One region of the Citricoccus sp. genome, then DNA from elsewhere that is predicted to be linked to it. Evidence: predicted binding sites of a transcription regulator. Region 1 holds the regulator's gene; the other holds the start of a gene.

Region 1 (7,627 bases):
CCGGGTCGCGCCGAGGTCCTTGAGGGCGGCCATGACGGACTGGAAGGCGCCCACTCCGGGGACCACGAGCCCGTCGGCGTTCATCACCTCGTCCGCGTCCGCGGTCAGTCGTGCATCCGCCCCGGCGCGCTGGAGGGCGCGCACGGCGGAGTGGGTGTTGCCGGACCCGTAGTCCAGGACGGCGACGGTGGGACGGGCGGCGCCGGTGACACCGGCCATCAGAGCGCACCCTTGGTGGAGGGCACCCCGGTGACCCGGGGGTCGTCCTCGACCGCGGCCCGCAGGGCGCGGGCGAAGGCCTTGAACTGGGCCTCGACGATGTGGTGCGGGTCCCGGCCGCGGACCAGGTCCATGTGCAGGCAGATGGAGGCGTGGTAGGTGATCGACTCGAACACGTGCCGGGTCATGGACCCGGTGAAGTGTCCGCCGATCAGGTGGTACTGCTGGCCCTCGGGCTCGCCCTCGTGCACCAGGTACGGTCGGCCGGAGACGTCGACGACGGCGCGCGCCAGGGCCTCGTCCAGCGGCACCGAGGCCTCGCCGAAGCGGCGGATGCCCCTCTTGTCCCCCAGCGCCGTCCTGAGCACCTCGCCGAGGGTGATGGCCACGTCCTCGACGGTGTGGTGGACGTCGATGTGGGTGTCCCCGGTAGCGCGGACCGTCAGGTCGATCTGCGAGTGCCTGGACAGTGCCGTGAGCATGTGGTCGTAGAACGGCACCGAGGTGGAGATCTCGGAGGTGCCGGTTCCGTCCAGGTCCATCTCGACGTAGACGTCGGACTCGCTGGTGGTGCGCTGCATCCGCGCCTTCCGGCCGGAGATCAGCTCTGCGCCCATGCTCTGTCAGCTCCTTGCTGTTGGGGGGATCCGGTGGTCCAGTCTACCGGGCCGGTCACTGGCCGGACGTCGTGGCGGGTGCCTCGGCCAGGACCTCCCGCAGGGCGGTGAGGAACGCCGTGGTCTCCGCCTCGGTCCCGGCGGTGACACGCAGGTGGTGCGGGATCCCGACGTCGCGCACCAGGACCCCGTGCTCGAGCAGGCCCTGCCACACCGCGTGGGAATCGGCCAGTCCGCCGAAGAACACGAAGTTGGAGTCCGAGACGGCCGGGGCCAGACCGAGATCGCGCAGCCCCTCCACGATCCGGTCGCGCTGGGCCTTGATGTCCTCGACGTTCTCGAGCAGGACGTCGTAGTGCTGCAGGGCGGCGTTGGCCGTGGCCTGGGAGACCGCGGAGAGGTGGTAGGGCAGGCGCACCAGGCGCAGGGCGTCGGTGACCTCCGGTGCGGCGGCGAGATAGCCCAGGCGGGCGCCGGCCAGCGCGAAGGCCTTCGACATGGTCCGGGAGACCACCAGGCGCGGCCGGCCCGGCAACAGGGTGAGCGCGGAGCGCGTGCCGGCGAGGGCGAACTCGGCATAGGCCTCGTCCACGACCACCATGCCCCCGTAGGCCTCGGTGGCGTCATAGACGGCCTGCACCACGTCCAGCCCCAGGGCGGTGCCGGTCGGGTTGTTCGGGGAGCACAACAGGACCACGTCCGGCCGGTGCTCGGCGACCTGGGCCGCCGCGGAGGCGGCCGTCAGGGAGAAGTCCTCCCCGCGGACACCGGCCACGTACCGGGTGTCCGTGCCGGCGGCCAGCAGCGGGTACATCGAGTAGGTGGGCGGGAAGCTCATCACGGTGCGCCCGGGCCCACCGAAGGCCTGCAGCAGTTGCTGCAGGATCTCGTTGGAACCGTTCGCGGCCCACAGGTTCGCCGCGGACAACCCGTGCCCCAGGTACTCCGCCAGGCGCTTGCGCAGTTCGGTGAACTCACGGTCCGGGTAGCGGTTGAGCGTCACGGCGGCAGCGGCCACCGACTCCGCGATGGCGGCGACCACCTCGTCCGGGACCGGATGGGTGTTCTCATTCGTGTTCAGCGCCACCGCCACGTCCAGCTGGGGCGCACCGTAGGGGCTCAGGCCCCGCAGGTTCTCACGCAACGGCAGGGCGGCCAGGGCCTCCGGATTCGAGATCGCATCCTCATCACTCACCCGAGACAGCCTAGGCGCTCAGTCAGTCCCCCGAGCCCCGGTGACGTCCGTGCATGGCACGCCACGGTCCCCCCTCTGACGCGGCTCGAACCGGGCGACGGGCCGGCCGAGGCCGCGGACGTTCCGGTGGTGCCCGCGTCAGCCCCGGGGGACGAAGAGGACCTGCCCCGGCTGCAGCTCGGAACCGGTCAGGTCATTGAGCTCGCCGATCCGCAGGATGGTCTGATTGCGCGGAGCGTCCGGGGCCACCTGGCCGGCCACGGACCACAGGGTGTCACCGTAGTCCACGGTGACGGACTCGACCGGGGCGACCACGGGGCGCTCCGGCGATGCTGCGGCCGGGGCCACGGCATGGGCGCCCAGGAACACGGCGGCCGCGGCCGCCAGCGCGGCCACGACGAGGATCGGGAGTCCGACGAAGAGGAAACGGCCACGACGGTTCAGGTGGAATCCGGCCGAGCCGGCGGTGCGGGTCACGACCGATGCTGCAGTGCTCATGCTCTTCAACCTCTCCGCCCGGGGCGACCGGGCTGTTCGAACGTGTGTTCTATCCGTTCGCCCTCTTGTCTAGCACGTCTGTTCGAAACACGCCAAACATTATTCGAACATATCTTTGAATCCGCCCTGCCCCTCCGGTAGCCTCTGAGGCACGTGATGGCCCGTCAACTCCCCGCGGGCCGACCATGAGACATCTCAACCGGCACCACGGACACGCTAAGAACGGATCTTCGAATGGCCTCCCGGACTCCCCGACCCGAACCGGACTCCCAGCCCGCCCCTGCCGCCCGGACGCTGACCGCGCGCCAGCGGGTCATCCTGGGGTCGATCCGCTCGGCCATCGCGCAGCACGGGTACCCGCCGTCGATGCGGGAGATCGGTGACGCCGCCGGACTGGCCTCGCTGTCCTCGGTGACCCATCAGCTGGGTCAACTGGAGAAGTGGGGGTACATCCGCAAGGATCCGGGACGGCCCCGCGCCATGGAGGTCCTGCTGGACGAGGACGGACAGCCCGTGTCGACGGCCGCGGCCGGCGCCCCGGACACCGCCGACCGCCCGGCTCCGGTCACGGCCCTGCACACCGGTGCGGTGGAGGGCACCTCCGTCCCGGTCCCGCTCGTCGGTCGCATCGCCGCCGGCGGGCCGATCCTGGCCGACCAGCAGGTCGAGGACGTCATGACGCTCCCCCGCCAGCTCACCGGCGAGGGAGAGCTGTTCATGCTCAAGGTCTCCGGTGACTCGATGGTCGATGCCGCGATCTGCGACGGGGACTGGGTGGTGGTCCGCCAGCAGAACTCGGCCCAGAACGGTGACATCGTGGCGGCCCTGCTGGATGATGAGGCCACCGTCAAGACGTTCCGGCAGCGCGACGGGCACACGTGGCTGCTGCCGCAGAATTCGGCCTATGAGCCGATCCTCGGAGACGAGGCGACGGTCATGGGCAAGGTGGTCACGGTCCTGCGGGCCCTCTGACCGGGACACTGATGCGGAGCGCGGCGATGAACCACCGTCCCTTCCCGAGAGGCGTCCGGGTGGCGGACGCCGAGCGCTTCGTCTACACCCGGGGACGGCTCCTGGAGCGTCGTCGCCTGGACCTGCTGTTGCACGGGGGCGGTCCCGAGGGCGTCCTGGCGGCGCTGGGCGCGTATCGCAACCCCGACGGCGGATTCGGTCACGGCCTGGAGCCCGATGTCCGCTCCCCGGTGAGCGAGCCCCTCGCCACCCTCACCGCCCTCGACCTGCTGGCCGGGTGGGACCTGGCCGACCATCCCTGGTTCCGCAGCGCGCTCGAGTGGGCTGCCTCGGCGTCCGGGCTCGACGGTTCGCTGCCCTTCGTCACCGAGCCCTCCCTGGCCTGGCCGCACGCGCCCTGGGTACAGCTGTGGCCCGGAGGATCACACCTCACCTTCGGCTTCGCGGCCGCCGCCCTCCGGACCGGCTTCGTCGGCGGGTGGGCCGAGGCGGCCACGGAGTGGTGCCGCTCCCAGCTGCGGGAGGGTGGGCTGTCGGCCTACGCCGTCAAGTACGCCCTGCGCTTCCTGGCCGCGGACCGGGGTCCCCGCACCGAGGGTCCTGCCGAGACCGCGGCGATCGAGACATGGCGCTCCCGCCTGGACCGCGACGGTGCGCTGCCGGTGGAAGGCGGGGCCGAGGGCGAACGACTGCACCCCTGGGACCTGGCCGCCGACCCGTGGTCGGCCCCGGTGATCGAGCCGGGGGCCGCGACCCCCGCGCGCCTGCTCTTCACCGACAGGCAGCTCCGGGCAGACGTCGACCGGGTCGTCATGGGCCAGCAGTCCGATGGGGGCTGGCACGTCGACTGGGCCGCGTGGTGCCCGGGCCAGGGCCTGGACTGGCGGGGCATCCGAACGGTCGAGGTGCTGGAGCTGCTCTCGGCCGTCGACCGCTCGTGATCCCTAGGCCGGGTCGCGCAGGCGTTCCAGCACGCCCCGCACCACAGCCGGGTCGGTGGTCGGCCAGAAGTCCGGCAGGGTGGACCGCAAGAACCCTCCGTAGCGTTCGGTGGCCAGCCGGGGGTCCAGCACCGCCACGACGCCACGGTCCGTGGTGGTCCTGATCAGCCGGCCGGCGCCCTGGGCCAGCCTCACGGCGGCGTGGGCGGCCGAGACGGCCATGAACCCGTTGCCGCCGTGACGGCTGACCTCCCGGGTGCGTGCGGTCCCCAGCGGGTCGTCCGGACGGGGGAACGGGATGCGGTCGATCACCACCAGACGGCAGGCCGATCCGGGCACGTCCACGCCCTGCCACAGGCTCATGGTCCCGAACAGGCAGGTGTCCGGTTCGGAGGCGAACTGGCGGACGAGGGCCGAGAGGGTGGCGTCGCCCTGGCAGAGGATCTGGGGCGCCGCCCCCAGCCTGCTGCGCATCTCCGCGGCGGCGTCCTCGGCCGCGCGCCTCGAGGAGAACAGGCACAGTGCCCCTCCCCCGGAGGCGCGCAGCAGGGACTCGAGCTCGTCGTAGGCGTCCGGGGAGGAGGTCCGGCCGGGCCGGGGCAGGTGCCGGGCCACGTAGAGCACGCCCTGGCGCGGGTAGTCGAAGGGGCTGCCCACGTCCACCCCGGTCCATCGCGGAGCGCCCGGCCCGAGCAGGCCGAGCGAGCCCGCCACGGGGTCGAAGGACTCCCCCACCGTCAAGGTCGCGGAGGTCAGTACCGTGGTCGCCTGGCCGAACAACCCCTCCCGGAGCCGGCCGGCCACCGACAACGGGGCGACGCACACCACCGGCGCGGCGGTCTCGTCACCCGGGACCCATCCGGTCCCCGGCTCGAAGCGGCCCGGACGGGAGGCCCACAGCACCTCGGGGTAGTCCGCGTCCGGGACGGCGTCGAGCATCCTCTCGGCCACCTCGAGGACCTCCTGGAGCCGTGAGCGTGCCATCTGCCGGCCACCGTCGGCCGCCTCGGCGGAACCGCCTGCCCCACCGGGCCCCTTGGAGTCGCTGAGCCCCTGCCGCGCCGCGTCCCGGACCGCCCGCAGGGCGTTCTGCTGGACCTCGTCCGGCCCGCGCGGGATGAGTCCCGTGGGAGTGGCGGCGAACGCCGCGTCCAGCCCGACGCCGGCCTGCATCAGGTCCTCGACCGCGATCGCCGTGTGCTTGCGTGCCGCGGAACCGGCCGCCTGGACGATGGCTCCGGACAGTTGTCCGGTCACCGCCCCCGTGACCCGGTCCTGCAGCTCGTGGGCCTCGTCCACGATCACCGCGTCGAACTCCGGCAGGACGGCCAGGCCCTCGAAGGCACTGATGGCCAGCAACGCGTGGTTGGTCACCACCACGTCGGCCTCGGCCGCATCGGCCCGCGCCCGTTCCGAGAAGCACTCCTCGGCCATCGGGCAGCGCTGGGCGCCGATGCAGTCGACCGCCGAGACCGAGACCTGGCGCCAGGCCCGGTCACTCACCCCGGGCTCGAGGTCGTCCCGGTCCCCGGACTCGGTCTCCTCGGCCCAGTCGCGCAGCCGCTTGACCTCCCGGCCCAGCGGGCTGGTCGGTCCCGCGTCACCGGTGACCATCGCCTCACCGTCGTCGGCCAGGCCGAACAGGGCCTGCCCGTCCTCCTCGGGGAAGCCCCCGTCGATCTTGTGCCGGCACAGGTAGTTGGAGCGGCCCTTGACGAGTGCCACGGTCATCTCCCGGGGCAACTCGTCCTGCAGGGCCTCCAGCAACCGCGGGGCGTCCCGGCGCATGATCTGCGCCTGCAGGGCCAGGGTGGCGGTGGCGACCACGACCGGGGCCTCGGCGTCCACCGCGTGCTGCAGTGCCGGCACCAGGTAGGCCAGCGACTTCCCGGTGCCGGTGCCGGCCTGTACGAGCAGGTGGGTCCCGGACTCCAGGGAGCGGGCCACCTCCACGACCATGCGGCGCTGGCCCTCGCGGTGCTGTCCGCCCGTCGCCTCGACGGCCGCGTCCAGCCACTGCAGGGCCTGCCGCTCGGCCTCGGTCCGGGCGAGCACGTCCTGATCCGGAGCGGTGTGCTGTGCCGTGTCCGTCATGCCCCGGCCGGTTCCGGCCGGTCGACGGAGAAACGCCGCAGGTCATCGGCGAGGTCCTCGCGGACCAGCACCCGCAGCCGGGTGCCTCCCGACTCATAGGTCTCGGAGATGATGTCCGCATCCGGGGAGTGCAACCGGGAGACCACGTCCCCGTCCGTGAACGGGATGAGCAGGTCCAGGGCCACGTCCGGACGCGGGATGGCGTCCGCGATGGCCCGCTCGAGCTCGGCGATGCCCTCACCGGTACGTGCGGACACCACCACCGAGCGGGGTTCGCGCTGGCGCAGCCGGGCGATCGCCACCGGGTCCGCGGCGTCGGCCTTGTTCAGCACGATGATCTCGGGGATCCGGCGCGCGTCCACCTCGGCCAGCACGGTGCGGACCGCGGCGATCTGGCCCTCCGGGTCCGGGTGCGAGGCGTCCACGACGTGCAGGATCACGTCCGCGTCCGCGACCTCCTCGAGGGTCGAGCGGAACGCCTCGACCAACTGGGTGGGCAGGGACCGCACGAACCCGACCGTGTCCGAGAGCGTGTAGCCGATCCCGTCCGGGGTGACCGCCTTGCGCACGGTGGGGTCCAGGGTGGCGAACAGGGCGTTCTCCACCAGTACCCCGGCATGGGTCAACCGGTTCAGCAGTGAGGACTTGCCGGCGTTCGTGTATCCGGCGATCGCCACGGACGGCACCCTGTTGCGGCGGCGGTTGGCCCGCTTGGTCTCGCGGGCGGGCTTCATGGCCGCGATCTCCCGGCGCAGCTTGGCCATCCGGGTCCGGATCCGCCGGCGGTCCAGCTCGATCTTCGTCTCACCGGGACCGCGGGAGCCGATGCCCTCGCCGGCGGCCGCCCGGCCACCGGCCTGACGGGACATGGACTCACCCCAGCCGCGCAGTCGCGGCAGCAGGTACTCGAGCTGGGCCAGCTCCACCTGGGCCCGGCCCTCACGGGACTTGGCGTGCTGGGCGAAGATGTCCAGGATCAGGGCGGTGCGGTCGATGACCTTCACCCGGACCACGTCCTCGAGCGCACGCCGCTGGGAGGGCGCCAGCTCCGAGTCCACGACCACGGTGTCCGCGCCGGTCATCGCGACGAT
Region 2 (7,627 bases), on a different contig from region 1:
GAGGGTCGAGTCCGACCGCGAGGGCCTGCTGGCCTGGCTGGCCCGTGGTGACGGTGAGAACGTCGAGGCCGACGGCCCGCTTCCGGCGCTGCCGTCCTGGTGACCCCGCCGTCCTGGTGATCCCGCCGCCGCGGTGATCCTGCGGCGGTGGTGAGCCCGTTGTCCTCCTCGTTCCGTCGCCGAGGCCTGCCCCCTAGTCCCGCCGTGCCTGCTCCGCGCCTGTTCCGGGCCTGAGGGGCGCCGCGCGCGCCCGTGACCTGCGCGCTTATCGTGTCCGGCGTCCTCCCTAGCCTGACGTGTGGTGTTCGAACATGCGTTCTAATACCATGGTGGGAGTACGGCCGGACCTTCCCCTCGGACCGCTACCTCCCACCGCCAGGCCGGGTCATCCCCGGTTCCGGTTCGCCGTTCCTTCCCAGACGGCCGGACCGGAGCCACCGTGGACCCCGGCACCGACGGCACTGAGAAGGCACGACGAGAAGGACGGGTATCAGGTCCCATGGGAATCTTCACGCAATCGGTCACGGTCGCCTGCACGACCGCGGGGGTGCCGCTGCACCTGGGGTGGAACGGCCGCGACTACGTACTGGCCGCCGAACCGGTGCGCTGGTACGAACGACGGCGCTGGTGGACCGAGGAACACCGGGCCGAGCGAGGCCGCGGCGCGGGGCTGGTGGACCACGAGGTCTGGCGGGTGCAGGTGCGCCTGGAACGGGCCCGCAACTCACCGCTGCTCACCCTGGACATCTCCCACCACCTGGACTCGGGCCGGTGGCGGCTGGTCCGCATCCATGACGGCGCCGCCGTGCGCCTGAGGGAGAGCGCCTGATGGGCGGTACCCCCGGGTTCCCCCATCTGCACGTAGCCAGCGCCTTCAGCGCCCATTACGGGGTGTCCTGGCCCGGTGAGCTGGCCGCGGCGGCCGCCGCGGACGGCGCCGATCTCCTGGCCTGCACCGACCGGGACGGCCTGTACGGCACCGCCAAGCACGTCGGGGCCTGCCGGGAACACGGCCTGGACCCGGTCATCGGCGTGGACCTGGCGGTGCACCGGGGATCCGACCACACCGGCACGGGGGTGCTGGACAGCGCCGGCCGGGTGGTCGTGCTGGCCCGTGGGGGGACCGGGGGCAGCGGCTACCGTGCCCTGGTCCGGCTGGTCTCGGCGGCCCACGCCCACACCACGGGCGGGTCCGCCGGGGGCACGCCGTACGTGACGATGGACGAGCTGGCCGGCTGGGCCGCCGGCCCCCACCACGGCGCCCCACCGGAACTGTTCGTGCTGCTGGGACCGGGATCCGACGTCGGGCAGCTGATGGCCGCGCGCAGGTACACCGCCGGCCGGGCGCTGCTGCGCCGCTGGAAGGCCGCCCTGCCGGCCGGGTCGCTGCGGGTGGAGGTGGTCTGCCACCTGTCCCCGCCCGGGGAGAAGCTCTCGGCCGCGCACGCCGTGAAGATGCTCCGCGCGGCCCGGGACGCCCGGGTCCCGGCGGTGCTGACCAACGCGGTACGGTACGCCACCCCGGACGGTGCCGCCACCGCCGACGTCCTCGATGCCGCCCGGGCACTGAGCTCCCTGGAGGCCCTGGCCGACCTCCAGCCCAACGGGCAGGGCTGGCTGAAGCCGGCCGGATCCATGCACCAGGTGGCCCGCGAGGTCTGCCGCGCCGCCGGGGCAGAGGGCGCCGGCGCGTTGCTGGAGGCCACCCATGCCCTGGCCGACGCCTGCCGGATGGACCCCGGACCGGACCTGGGCTGGGGGCGGCCCACGGTACCGGAGGCCTCGGTGATCGGGATCGACGGCGACCCGGTCACCGCCCTGCGCCAGCGCACCCTGACCGGGGCCCACGCCCGCTTCCCGCAGCTGTACAGCGGCAGCCGGTTCTCGTCGTCGCGGGCCGGCCGGGACCTGGAGGACCGGCTGGAACACGAACTGGGGATCATCACCCGGCTCGGCTTCGCCAGTTACTTCCTCACCGTGGCCGAGGTGGTCCGGATGATCGAGGACCTGGGGGTCCGGGTCTCGGCCCGGGGCTCCGGGGCGTCCTCGCTGGTCAACCACTTGTTACGGATCTCGAACGTGGACCCGATGCGGCACGAGCTGATCTTCGAGCGCTTCCTGTCCCATGACCGCTCCACCCTGCCGGACATCGACGTGGACGTGGAGTCTGCCCGCCGGCACGACGTCTACGCGGCGATCTTCACCCGGTTCGGGAACGAGCGCACCACGCTGATGAGCATGCAGAACGGCTACCGGGCCCGCGGGGCGGTCCGGGACGCCGGCATGGCGCTCGGGATGGACGCCGAACAGGTGGACACGATCGCCAAGCAACTGTGGCGGTTCTCCGCCTCGAGCTTCCGCGAGGCGATGGGCCGGATGCCCGAGCTGCGCGGGTTCGCCGAGCAGGTCGAGTCCGGGCGGGCCGCGGGACAGCAGCAACTGGACCTGCTGGTGGACCTCACCGAGCGGTTGGACCGGTTGCCGCGGCACATCGCCATGCACCCGTGCGGGGTGATCCTGGGGGACCGGACACTGCTGGACCGGACCCCGGTGCAGCCCTCGGGCATCGAGCTGCCCATGAGCCAGTTCGACAAGCACGACATGGACCCCATGGGCATGCTCAAGCTGGATGTGCTCGGGGTGCGCATGCAGTCCACGATCGCCTACACGCTGGAGGAGATCGAGCGGACCACGGGGGAGCGGGTCGACCTGGAACGGGTGCCGCTGGACGACGAGGCCACGTTCGGGATGATCCGCACCACCCACACCCTGGGGATCTTCCAGATCGAGTCACCGGGCCAGCGGGAGCTGATCGGGAAGCTGGCCCCGGTCGAGTTCAACGACCTGATCATCGACATCTCCCTGTTCCGCCCCGGTCCCATGCAGTCGGACATGGTGCGCCCGTTCCTCGAGCAGCGCCACGGCTTCGCGGCGGCGAGGTACCCGCACCCGGACCTGGAACCGGTGCTATCCGAGACCCACGGGGTGACCGTCTTCCACGAGCAGGTGCTGCGGACCCTGGACACCATGACCGGCTGCGGACTGGCGAAGGCCGACGAGTTCCGCCGACAGATCGGTGGACCGCAGGAGGAGGTCGTGGAGGCCTACTTCCGGGCCGCGGCGCTGGAGAAGGGCTATCCCCTGGACGTCATCGACGAGGTCTGGGGCACCCTGCACGCCTTCGGCTCCTTCGGGTTCTGCAAGGCCCACGGGGCGGCCTTCGCCGTGCCCACCTACCACTCGGCCTGGCTCAAGACCCACCACCCCGAGGCGTTCCTGGCCGGGATCTTCGAGCACGACCCGGGCATGTACCCGCGCCGGCTGATGATCGCCGAGGCCCGCCGCATGGGCATCCCCGTGCTCCCGGTGGACATCAACGCCTCCACGGAGAGGTTCCGGATGGAGTGGGTGCCGGCCCACCCGGAACTGCCCGGTGGTCCTGCACGTCCCGGGCATTCCCGGCATCCCGACGGCAGCCGGTGGGGCATCCGCCTGGCGCTCACCTCAATGTCCGGGCTGAGCGAGCGCGAGGTCCGGCGGATCGTGGCCGGACAGCCGTACGCCTCGCTGGCCGACGTGCGCGACCGCGCCCGGCCCACCCGGCGCAACCTCGAGCGACTGGCCCAGCTGGGGGCGCTGGACTGCCTGCTGCCCCCCGGCGGGGCCTCGCGCACCGACCTGGTACACCACCTGGAGCTGCAGCACGCCGGGGGATCGGCGGGCATGCTCGGCGAGGCCCCCACCGGGCGGAAGCGGACGGCGGGACCCCGCCAGGTGGACGGGCAATTGTCCCTGGACCTGCCGGACACCGAGACGGAGGCGATCGTGCCGATGTTCCCCGCCCCGAGCCGCGACCAGATGGTGCGCACCGAACTCGACCTGACCGCCATGGACACCACCGCGCACCTGATGGACTCGCACCGGCCCTACCTGGACGCCCTCGGGGTCACGGCGGCGGAGGACCTGCTGAGCCTGCGCTCGCAGTCCCGCGTGCTGGTGGCCGGGGTGCGCGTGGCCACCCAGACCCCGCCGATGCGCAGCGGCAAGCGCGTGGTCTTCATCTCCGTGGACGACGGGACCGGCTGCGTGGACGCCTCGTTCTTCACGGAGGCCCAGCACGAGACCGGGGAGATGCTGTTCTCGGCCCGGTTGCTGCTGATCGAGGGCACCACCCGGCGGACCGGGCCCAAGGCGATCAGCCTGCAGGCCATCCGCGCCTGGGACCTGCACCGGCCCGAGGCGCTGCCGGACCCGGACTACCTGGACAGCACGCGCGAGCAATGGCGGGCCTGGCTGCGCCGGGACCGGTCCGCCGCCCGGTCCGGTGGCGCCCGGGAACCGGTCCCCTGGGGTCCCGGGGCCCGGCGCCGGCTCGTCGCGGCCGGTGCCGGGTCCGCTCCGGACGCCGGTGCGCCCCGGGACATCCCCCACCACGACACCGGCGACTGGCCGGTCAGGGTGCGCGGCGCCGTCGGGCTCCCGCCGGAGAGCTCGGCGACCGGCGGTGACCGCCGGGGGAGGGGCATCCAGGGCGCCGGGGTGCGCGAGCTGGACATCCACCGGCCCGTGCCGGTCCCGCACCCGGAGACCTGGGAGCTGCTGCCGACGCCGGAGGAGTGAACCGTCCTCCGTCAGCGCCAGAAGAAGTAGTGTTCCACGCCGCTGGGGCTCGGGACGCTCTCGTGGTGGAACCGGTCCTCCAGCTCCACGGGGCTGGACCACAGGCGCAGTCCGTCGCCGAACTCGACGGGCGCGACGGCGACGTGCAGGTCGTCGATGAGGCCCGCCTCCAGGAACTGCAGGACGGTGGTGACGCCACCCCCGATCCGGACGTCCTGGCCCCCGGCCGCCTGCAGGGCGACCTTCACTGCCTCTTCAGGGCTCGCATCGAGGAAGTGGAACGTCGTGTCGCTGAGCGAGAACGACGACCGGGGATGGTGGGTCAGGACGAAGACCGGGGTGCGGAACGGCGGATCATCACCCCACCAGCCCCGCCACTCCTCGTCCGGCCAGGGGCCCCGGATCGGGCCGAACTTGTTGCGCCCCATGATCTCCGCGCCGATGTTGTGCGTGAAGTCGCGCACGATGTGGTCGTCCAGGCCGCGGCTGCCGCCCGGATCCGTGCGGTTGGGCCAGCTGTCGGTGGCCCCGGCCCAGCTCATGAGCGGAGCCGGGTCAAGGTCACCGAAAGGGCGCTCCAGGGTCTGGTTGAACCCGGCCGCGATGCCCTCGCGGGAGACCGCGAAGTTCTGCACGCGGACGCGGGGCGGCCGTGGATGGCGTGTGCTGGACATGACGGTGTCCTCCGGAATCGGGGTGGGAAGGGGAGGTGGGGCTCGGTACCGCGGTCTACCGGGCGGTTGCGCCAGTGGCCACCCAGCGTAGGGAAGGCGCTACCGTGCGGCTAGGCGCCGGGTGCGGTGCCTCAGGAGCAGGCCGTCCGTACTCCACACCCGACGCGTCAGCCCCGCTCATCCACACATGACCGACAGGCTCTTACCGCGTCCGCGATGCATAGTCGAATGTATGTACTAGAGGACGCCATACGGGCCGGAGCCAGGCTGCCGCCCGGACAAGGATCATCGGCTGGCCTCGGAGCAGCGACCGTGAAGGGGAGCAACGGCCGTGAAGGATCAGCGGTAACGATGAACGGGAAGGAGGAGACCATGGGCGGGCGGATCCCGGACGAATTGTCGGACTGGAGTCTTCCCGATCTCCTCGATGCAGCCCGGGCCTTGGTGGGCGAGCTGGCCGGCAGAATCGGCGACCCGATGCTCGTGGAGCGCTTACCGCACTTCCCCTCCAACGACCGACTGCATCCGGCCGATGAGTGGGGACTGCATGCGGATGTCGTGGAGGACATCAGCTTCGAGGACGCCATGGCGCAGACTCCGGTCGAGGTCCCGCCGCCCCGGGGAACGTTCCCCGAACTCCACACGTCCGTGGAAGAGCTGGGCCGGGTCGTCGATTCGGCGCGGACCGCGCTGGCCGGTCACACGGACAGGCTGTTCGACGAGCACGCGAGCCGGAAGGAGATCCTCGGCATTCCCGAAGGCAAGTCCGCCTATCGCGATGCCGTGGACTACCTGAGGGAGCACCTGCGCATCTCCCGTCGGCACGCCAGGTCCCGGATCGAGCGATCCCGGTACGTCCTGTCCACCCCGACCCTCGATCGCACTCAGGCAATGCCTCCCCGGTTGCCGATCCTGTCGCGAGCCGCCTCGGAAGCAGACCTGGACCCGGCCGCCGTGGACGTGATCGCATCCACCCTGGCTGGCGCCCGGGCGGAGTCGACGGACGCGAAGGTGGCCCCTGCGGACGTGGACCAGCTGCTCGTCGAGGGGGAACGGTCTCTGGTGAGCTCTGCCCGAGTCCTCGACCCGGACGCACTGGGCACGGTCTGCGCGCACTGGCGGATCCGTTTCGACGCGCTCGTGAACCCGGACGGGGCCGAGCCCACCGAGAGCCGGCGGCGGGCTGAGCAGGGGCTGTTCTACCGGGGCCGGCGGACGGGTTTGCATCGCTGGTCCTTAGTGGCCACCGATGGCCAGCACGAAGTCCTCAAGACCCTCGTCTCAGCCGCCTCGAACACCCGAGCGCAGAGTTCCGCGCCGTCCAACCCCGCCGGTGCCGCTTCCACCCCGACTGACTCCATACCAACCGCCGCTTCCACTCCCGCCGGCGACTCCATTCCAACGGCGGAGTCCGCGAGTCCGGCTCGGCAGGCCTGCACCACGGGACCCACGAACACCTCTCGTGCAGGCAAAAGTTCCAGTGCGAACAGCGGTGTCGATACGGTCGTCGACGTCGACATCGAGGCCGACCTGGAGGCAACGCTCGATGGTGACCGTGTAACCGGCGGCGTCCGTGATCCTGATGGCATGGACGGGGCCGACGTGTTCTCGGACCCCGGCATCCTGTGGGCGCAGCAGCTACGGGCGGCAAGGGAGCTCGAGGCCCAGGCAGAGACAGAGCGCGCCGCACGGTACGCCGCCGCGGCGGCCGGCGAGCCCGCGGGTTGGAACACTCCGGTCAGTGACCCCGATGACCTGGACGAACGGACCCGGAGCCAACAAGAACTGGACGGAATGATCAGCGCACTGACGGGTGCCCTCGCCCTCACCGCCGGAACCGACGCTCCCGACGGTGGTGGGGGAGCCCGGCCACAAGTACTCGTGACGATCGACTACCAGACGTTGTTGGACCACACCTTCCGGCCGCCGTCGGAGCTCCCGGCTCGACGATCATCGAGCGGGTCCGCTCCAGAGGCCTGCCCGGAGCCCTGCTGCGACTCCAGTCTGGAAGCGGAGCCCCGGAGTGGCATGAGTCCGGAAAGCGCCAATGCCTCGTTCAGGGACGATGGATCGGGAGAGCGTGGGAGCCGGTTCAGTTCGGCGGCCTACGTCGGCGAGATCAGCCCCACCACCATTCGCGCTTGGGCGTGTGACGCTGAACTGATCCCCGTCGTCCTGGGAGGTGAGGGTGAGGTCCTCGACCTGGGCCGGTCCCGGAGACTGTTCACCAGGAAGCTGCGCCGTGCGATCACGGCCCGGGACGGTGGCTGTACCGCGCCGGGCTGCACCATTCCGGCGCCGTGGTGCGAGGCCCACCACGTCGAGCACTGGGA

Evidence for each region. Region 1 encodes LexA, which represses DNA repair genes until DNA is damaged. Its sites were predicted from a motif close to TCGAACANNTGTTCGA; they were not measured.
Region 2: PLJ28_RS05805 (HNH endonuclease signature motif containing protein) is a predicted target of LexA. The motif match lies at 5,519-5,534, and genes of this name have one in related genera.

Annotation. Positions count from the first base shown of each region.
Region 1 covers NZ_DAOMPX010000012.1:56,037-63,663, reverse strand. Annotated here, with positions in the region: gene hisH (imidazole glycerol phosphate synthase subunit HisH) at 1-219, opposite strand, end outside; gene hisB (imidazoleglycerol-phosphate dehydratase HisB) at 219-836, opposite strand; gene PLJ28_RS06130 (histidinol-phosphate transaminase) at 892-2,031, opposite strand; gene PLJ28_RS06125 (LysM peptidoglycan-binding domain-containing protein) at 2,170-2,529, opposite strand; gene lexA (transcriptional repressor LexA) at 2,764-3,501, shown strand; gene PLJ28_RS06115 (hypothetical protein) at 3,528-4,442, shown strand; gene PLJ28_RS06110 (ATP-dependent DNA helicase) at 4,446-6,536, opposite strand; gene hflX (GTPase HflX) at 6,533-7,627, opposite strand, start outside.
Region 2 covers NZ_DAOMPX010000011.1:60,060-67,686, forward strand. Annotated here, with positions in the region: gene PLJ28_RS05785 (maleylpyruvate isomerase family mycothiol-dependent enzyme) at 1-103, shown strand, start outside; gene PLJ28_RS05790 (DUF6504 family protein) at 500-829, shown strand; gene PLJ28_RS05795 (DNA polymerase III subunit alpha) at 829-4,620, shown strand; gene PLJ28_RS05800 (dihydrofolate reductase family protein) at 4,632-5,294, opposite strand; gene PLJ28_RS05805 (HNH endonuclease signature motif containing protein) at 5,646-7,627, shown strand, end outside.